2 regions of the Microbacterium sp. DMC48 genome follow, and region 1 is predicted to be linked to the other one. Evidence: predicted binding sites of a transcription regulator. Region 1 holds the regulator's gene; the other holds the start of a gene.
What was found. Region 1 encodes LexA, which represses DNA repair genes until DNA is damaged. Its sites were predicted from a motif close to TCGAACANNTGTTCGA; they were not measured.

Region 1 (3,404 bases):
ATCGGACGTGTGCACGCGGAGCGGTCGACGTACCGCGAGCGGGAGATCCCGGGCGTTCCGGGAGCGGTTCGGGTCATCGACGGCGACCGCGTCGACATCGCGGTCGCTGCGTTCCCGAACGGTCACCCGCGCTCGCGTCATCGCTACGAGGACATCGACGCGCTTCTGGCCAAGCAGGCCGCCGGGGCGACGTCAGCCATCACGCAGCTCTTCTTCCACGCCGACGAGTACCTCGACTTCGTCGCTCGTGCCCGGGCGGCCGGGGTGGTCATTCCGATCGTCCCCGGAATCATGCCGATCACCTCGCCCGGGCGCCTGCGCCGTGTGCTCGAGCTCACCGGAGACGCGCGCCCCGACTCCCTCGCCGCGGCACTGGAGTCCGCTCCGGATGCCGCGGCGCAGCGCGAGGTCGGTCTCGCCCATGCCGCTGCGCTCGCCCGGGCCGTGGTGGCTGGCGGCGCCGAGGGCGTCCACCTTTACGCCTTCAACAATCACGAGACCGTTCTGGGTGTGCTGCGCACCGCGGGGCTGATCCCTGAACGGCGCTCGTAGGGGGCATTCAGTCAGAGGACGCGGTTGCCGCCGCGCGGCGAAGCCCCCAGCGGCGCCACGCATGGCGAACCGCCACCGCCGGCGTCGATGGACCGGCGAGCCACGCGCCGGCGGCGACGGCGAGCGCGATCGCCAGAGCTACGCCGGACGCGCCGACCACCGCCGATAGCAGCTGATCGTAGATCGCGACGGCTGCGGCCGGTGTCAGCGCCGTTCCGGCGGCGGCGGTCGACAGCGCCGCGCGGCCGACCGCAGTTGCGATCAGCAGTGCTCCGAGAGCCGCCGCCGCCCCGAGCGCCGCCCACCGGAGGGTGTCCACGCGTCGCCGAGCGAGCGCAATCCCGGCGAGGAACAGGATCGCGGTGGCGACCGGCATCCACCATCCCGCGTTCACGCCGAGCGCATAGCCCGTTCGGACGGCAGCGAGGGCATCCCCGGAGCCGATGATCACGACGTGGTCGACCGAGGGGATGAGCGTCGCCCACGCGACGTCACGCGCGCTCAGGCGTTCCTTCACGCCCGCCACGACGGCGCCGACCTGCACACCGAGTCCGGCATCGGTCTGCACCACGACGCCGGCGCCATCGGCGGTTGCGGCGAGCGTCAGCGCGCGGTGAGACTGCCGAAGGACCTCGTCCCAGACCGCTCCGAAGGTGTCGGAGCGGATCGCTTCGGCGATCGCGTCGTCCACGAGAGTCTGCGCGGCCGCAGCGGCGGGCGCCTGCAGTCGTCGCAGGGCGTCCGCAGCCCGATCGCCGACGCCGAGGGCGATGATGCCGTCGACGATCGAGCCGGCGAGAGCGCTCGTGTCGAGCTTCGCGTCGACGGCGTCGGTGGATGCCGCGATCACCGCGTCCTGGACGACGGTCGAGCGGGCCAGCGGCGCGAGCGTCGCGGTGAAAGCCTCTTCGTCCACCAGCTGCACCCTCGCCCACACGCTCAGGATGGACAGCGGCAGGCAGACGACGGCCAGGACGACCGCGACGGCCGACACGACGGCGCGCGCCCGCGACATGCTCAGACCGCGCGCAGGACGGCCACGACGCGACCGAGAACCACGGCGTCGTCGCCGAGGATCGGCTCGAAGGAGGAGTTGCGGGGGAGCAGCCACGTGTGACCGTCCCGCTGTCGGAAGGTCTTCACCGTCGCTTCGCCGTCCAGCATCGCCGCCACGATGTCGCCGTTGTCGGCCGTCGGCTGGGAACGCACGACGACCCAGTCGCCGTCGCAGATGGCGGCGTCGATCATCGACTCGCCGCTGACCTTGAGCATGAAGAGATCTCCCTTGCCGACCAGCTGACGCGGCAGCGGGAAGATCTCCTCGACCTGCTGATCGGCCGTGATCGGTACGCCTGCCGCGATGCGCCCGACCAGGGGGACGAGCGCGGCGTCACCGAGCGCGGGGGTGAGGTCGGCGGGGTTCTCCGCGGCGGCACCCGGCAGGTCGATGAGGACCTCCATCGCGCGCGTCTTGCCGGCGTCGCGGCGCAGATAACCGCTCAGCTCCAGCTGGTTGAGCTGGTGCGTGACGCTGGACAGCGACTTCAGGCCCACGGCGTCGCCGATCTCGCGCATGCTCGGCGGGTAGCCGAAGCGCGCGATGGAGGTCTGGATCACCTCGAGGATCTTCAGCTGCTTGTCGCTGAGGCTCTTACGCCTGCGTGTCTGAGGCTTGTCGGCCATGTCGCGCGCTCCTTCGATCGCGTCCCCGGAAGGCAGCGCCTTCGAATGTCGGAGGTTGGTGATGGGGTCATCTTGTCGAAACCGTATCCGGTTTTCGCACGGTCGTCCGGCACGTGTACGCGTGTCGGGTTCGATTCATCTGCGAGAACGGCAGGGCTTGACACTCGAACACTATCGAAGATAGATTCGGAACAGAGATTCGCATCCACCTCTCCCGGCCGAGAGGCGGATGCGAATCTCGAATCGAATCTTCGAAGTGACGCTTTCAACTCGACGCCCCGGAGCGGGACACGTCTCAAGGAGGAACTCATGACCACGATCGACATCCTCGGCGCTTCGCCCCGTGGCCGTGTCATCGCGGCGGCCCCGGTCACCCGTCTGCGCCTGACGGTTCGCGGTCGCCAGGTGCTCGCCTTCCTCGCTTCGGTCCCGGTCGTCGTCGCGCTCGGCATCGGCATCGTGTCCGGAGGCGGTGCGCTGGCCTCGAACGAGGGGGCGTCGGGAGTCACGTTCACCCATGTCACGGTGCAGCCGGGCGATACGCTCTGGTCGATCGCGCGCGCGGTCGCTCCCGACGTCGACCCGCGGGACGCGGTCGACGCGATCGTGCGGCTCAATGCGCTGGACTCGGGCAGCCTCGACGCCGGGCAGAGCATCGCGATCCCGGCCGAGTACTCCGCCGGTCGCTGAGCGGCCGCTGACCGACCTCGTCCGGGTCTCGCGGCGACCCCTACGATGGTGAGGGTGAGCGTTCGACTCGATGACCTTCCTCTCAGAGATGACCTGCGCGGCCTCACGCCGTATGGGGCCCCGCAGGCTCCGCTGCCCGTCGCGCTGAACGTCAACGAGAACACTCATCCGGTGCCGGAAGCGGTCGCGGACGACATCCTCGACAGCATCGCGCGCGCTCTTCGGGAGGTGAACCGCTACCCGGATCGTGAGTTCACCGCCGTGCGCGAAGGCTTCGCCGAGTATCTGGGTCACGGCCTCTCAGCCGCGCAGATCTGGGCCGCGAACGGATCCAACGAGGTTCTGCAGCACCTCCTGCAGGCGTTCGCCGGCCCCGGACGGACGGCGTTCGGTTTCGCGCCGACCTATTCGATGTACCCGTTGCTCACTCGCGCGACGGGTGCGACCTACGTCAGCGGGACGCGTGGCGTCGACTACAC
Region 2 (3,404 bases), 480 kb from region 1:
CACCGTGCCGCCCGTCACCGAGGTGACGTCCGTCGGCACCTATGTCGAGCCGGCCGCTCCTCCGCCCGCCGCCGCGCCGGGCAACTGCGACCCGAACTACGCCGACGCCTGCGTGCCCATCGCCAGCGACGTCGACTGCGCGGGCGGCAAGGGCAACGGCCCCGCCTACTTCGACGGCGTCGCGCGCGTCGTCGGCCGCGACATCTACAAGCTCGACGGCGACGGAGACGGCTGGGCCTGCAACGGCTGACGCGTCGCGTCGGGGGAGACGGCACTGCGGAAGAAGTCGGGCCACTCGCCACTCATCTCACCCAGGCCCACAACATCGGCCGCATGCGGCTCGAGAGACCGCGCGATCGACCGGACGTCGTTCGGAGTATCGGTCGATCGGCGCAACGCTCCACGGAGAAATGCGCCAAACGACGCGCTGTCGAGCGCTGGCGTCTGCACGTGGCCGCGTGAGTCGCCCGCGGGGCGCGTGCCACTGAACAGTCGCACCTCGGGGTGGCTGTACAGCACGGCGGTCTGAATCCACGACACCTGATCGTGTTCCGCCTTCAGCATCCGCGACAGGTGCGCGGCCTGCGCGCGAGCCTGCGCGCGCGGAGACGGGCGCAGATCGACGCTCAGCGGCGTGTTCTTGCCGCCGCGCAGGTGAATCGCGAACGAGGAGGGAAGCTTCAGCGATGCCGAGACCGGCGCGAGCGCGGGATGAAGCGTCGCCGGATCGACATCGTCGAAGACCACACCCTGCCAGTGCTTCGCCTCGACGACCACGATCGCCTGCGCCGTCACGAGCAGATGATCGATCTGCGTGACGAACGGCGCACCTCCTTCGTCGGCGGTGAGGAGAAAGAGGTTCGTCACCAGCACCCCATCCACCTGAAGCGCCGCCGCCTCGCGGCGGATGAACTCCCGCGATGTCTGCTCCCACTTCATCCCGTGGCTGAGCTGGGCCAGCAGCGCATCGACCTGCTCGCTGCGTCGGATGCGCTCCGCCTCGAGCGCGTGCACGCTCATCGCCTCCTGCTGCTGGAGCCGCGTACGGACGGCCGCCGCGGACGCCTCGTGAGCGGCGAGCTCCGCCCGGTGAGCGCGCTCGGCATCTTCCAGCCGGCGCCGCAGACGCGACCGAACGGCGACGGCCGCGCCGGTTGCGGCTGCCACAGCGGTGAGGGCGACGATGAGCAGGATGACGTGCAGCGGCGTCTCTGCGGGTGTGGCGACGGCGGATGTGGCGAGTACGGTGTTCATTCTCTCCCTGACGGATCGTGCGGTGGCGCGCGCGAGCGCCTCCTCGGGCGCCCCGTTCACACAGAGAGATGTCGCGCGCGTCGGTTCATGACGCGACATCGGTGGCGTCGATGTCATTCTCATCATTCGAACAAATGTCCGAGGGTGTCGCTACCCTTGAGGCATGGAAGAGACCACGCCGATGAGCGAAGACAGCGACCAGCTGTCCGTGCTCGCGGCTCTGGTCGCCGAGACCGAGACGGTGCTGGCAGAGGTCTCGGCGGCCCAGGTGGCTGAGGTGCGGCTGCTCGCGCGGGCCGGCCAGCTCGCCGAGCGTCAGGCCGCCACCCAGCGGGGCTCGGTGCGCGTGCACGACATGGCCCTGCGTTCGATCGCCGCCGAGCTCGGCGGTGTCATGCGGGTGACCGACCGCACGGTGCAGCAGCGCATCGGAGAGGCGCGCGAACTCGTCGAGAGCTACCCTGCCACCCTTGAGGCGTGGGAGGCCGGGCGCCTCACCCGCGCCCACGTGCGCGTGATCCTGGATGCCGGGGCGTGCGTGCCTGCCGATCGCAAGGCCCCGTTCGAGGCGGAGGCGATTCGGCTGTGCGCCGCCGACACCCCCAACCGGGTGCGTTCCGCGGTCGAGATCCTCGCCGAACGCTGCGCCGAGCGCTCGTTCACCGAACGGCACGCGGAGGCGAGCCGCGGCCGACGGGTGCGTGTGGTGCCGGGCGCCCAGGGCATGTCCGACCTCATCGCGACGGTTCCGACCGTCATCGCGGAAGGGGTCATGGACCGCCTCACGCAGCAGGCGACGGTCATCATCGATGCGCGCACTCCCGACGACGACCCGCGCACCACCGATCAGGTGCGTGCCGACGTGTTCAGCGACCTGCTGCTGACGGGCGCGCCGGCGCTCGATCCGACCGCCTGCGGCGACGGGCCGGGAACGCTCGGTGCGATCCGCGCCCAGGTGCAGGTCATCGTGCCCGCCCTCACCCTCCTCGGCGCCGACGAGGGGCCCGTCGACCTGGTCGGCCGCGCACCCATCGACGCCGCCACCGCGCGGTGCCTCGCTGCCGAGACCCACTCGCTCGCGCGCGTGCTCACCGATCCCGTCGACGGCACCGTCATCGCGGTCGACCGGTACCGCACCGCCGGACCGCAGCGGCGATTCCTGCGCGCCCGCGACCAGCACTGCCGTTTTCCCGGATGCCGCCGCGCGGCCATCCGCTGCGAGATCGACCACACCATCGACCATGCCCGGGGTGGACCCACCGCGCTGTGGAACCTGGCCCACCTGTGCCAGCGGCACCATTCGATGAAGCAGTTCACCGCGTGGAGGGTGCGACAACATCCCGGCGGCGTTCTGGAATGGACATCCCCGACCGGCCGCCTCTACCGCGAAGACGCACCCGTGCCGCCGGTCGCGTTCGTCGTGAGTCCCGCGCCACCGCCGGTGATGGCCGACTCCGCACCGCCGTTCTGATCCGCACGCTGGCCGTCCGGCATGCCGTGCACCGGCGCGCGGTCGTCAGAACCGCGGCGCGGTGGCGTCACGACAGCGGTGCGGCGCCCTCCGACAGGGTCGACGCCGTCACGCCCGGAACGTCCTCGAGGGCGTAGTACACCGGCAGGCCGCGCGCCTCGGCGATCGCGACGTCCTGATCCGCACCGCGCGACGCTCCCGGCAGGCGCAGCACCGCGTCGCAGCGCTGCAGCAGGCGCTCCGCCGTCGGGTACATCACCTCCGCGGCCAGCGGGTCGGTCGGGCCCGTCGCCCCCGCGCTGTCGAGCACCGGCAGCGCCACCCATTCGCCGATCATCGGCAGGTGGCCGGCTCGAAACAGCGGCCACGCCGCCGTCTCGAGCCGTTTCAGGTTCTTCGCCATCAGCGCGGGGTCACCATCGGTGCCGGATGCGTAGGGGCCGGCGATCAAGATCATCAAAGACGTACTCATGTCGGCTACACTAAGACATAACGTGCAAAAACAAGAAAGAACGTGAATGCTCGCCGCTGCCCGCAAAGACCTCCTGCTCGACCGCCTCCGCCGCGATGGGCGCATCGTCGCGAAAGAGATCGCCGCCGAGCTCGGCCTCTCCGAAGACAGCATCCGTCGCGATCTGCGCGACCTCGATGCCGCCGGCCTCGCCGTGCGCGTCTACGG

Region 2: the regulator LexA is predicted to act here: its motif matches at 1,381-1,396, upstream of ACT53O_RS02410 (HNH endonuclease signature motif containing protein).

What each region holds. Positions count from the first base shown of each region.
Region 1 covers NZ_JBQUZN010000003.1:37,190-40,593, reverse strand. Annotated here, with positions in the region: gene ACT53O_RS00235 (methylenetetrahydrofolate reductase) at 1-552, shown strand, start outside; gene ACT53O_RS00230 (hypothetical protein) at 560-1,567, opposite strand; gene lexA (transcriptional repressor LexA) at 1,570-2,235, opposite strand; gene ACT53O_RS00220 (LysM peptidoglycan-binding domain-containing protein) at 2,545-2,925, shown strand; gene ACT53O_RS00215 (histidinol-phosphate transaminase) at 2,971-3,404, shown strand, end outside.
Region 2 covers NZ_JBQUZN010000003.1:514,950-518,353, reverse strand. Annotated here, with positions in the region: gene ACT53O_RS02420 (G5 domain-containing protein) at 1-250, shown strand, start outside; gene ACT53O_RS02415 (nuclease-related domain-containing protein) at 205-1,254, opposite strand; gene ACT53O_RS02410 (HNH endonuclease signature motif containing protein) at 1,418-2,725, shown strand; gene ACT53O_RS02405 (DUF4406 domain-containing protein) at 2,793-3,197, opposite strand; gene ACT53O_RS02400 (DeoR/GlpR family DNA-binding transcription regulator) at 3,244-3,404, shown strand, end outside.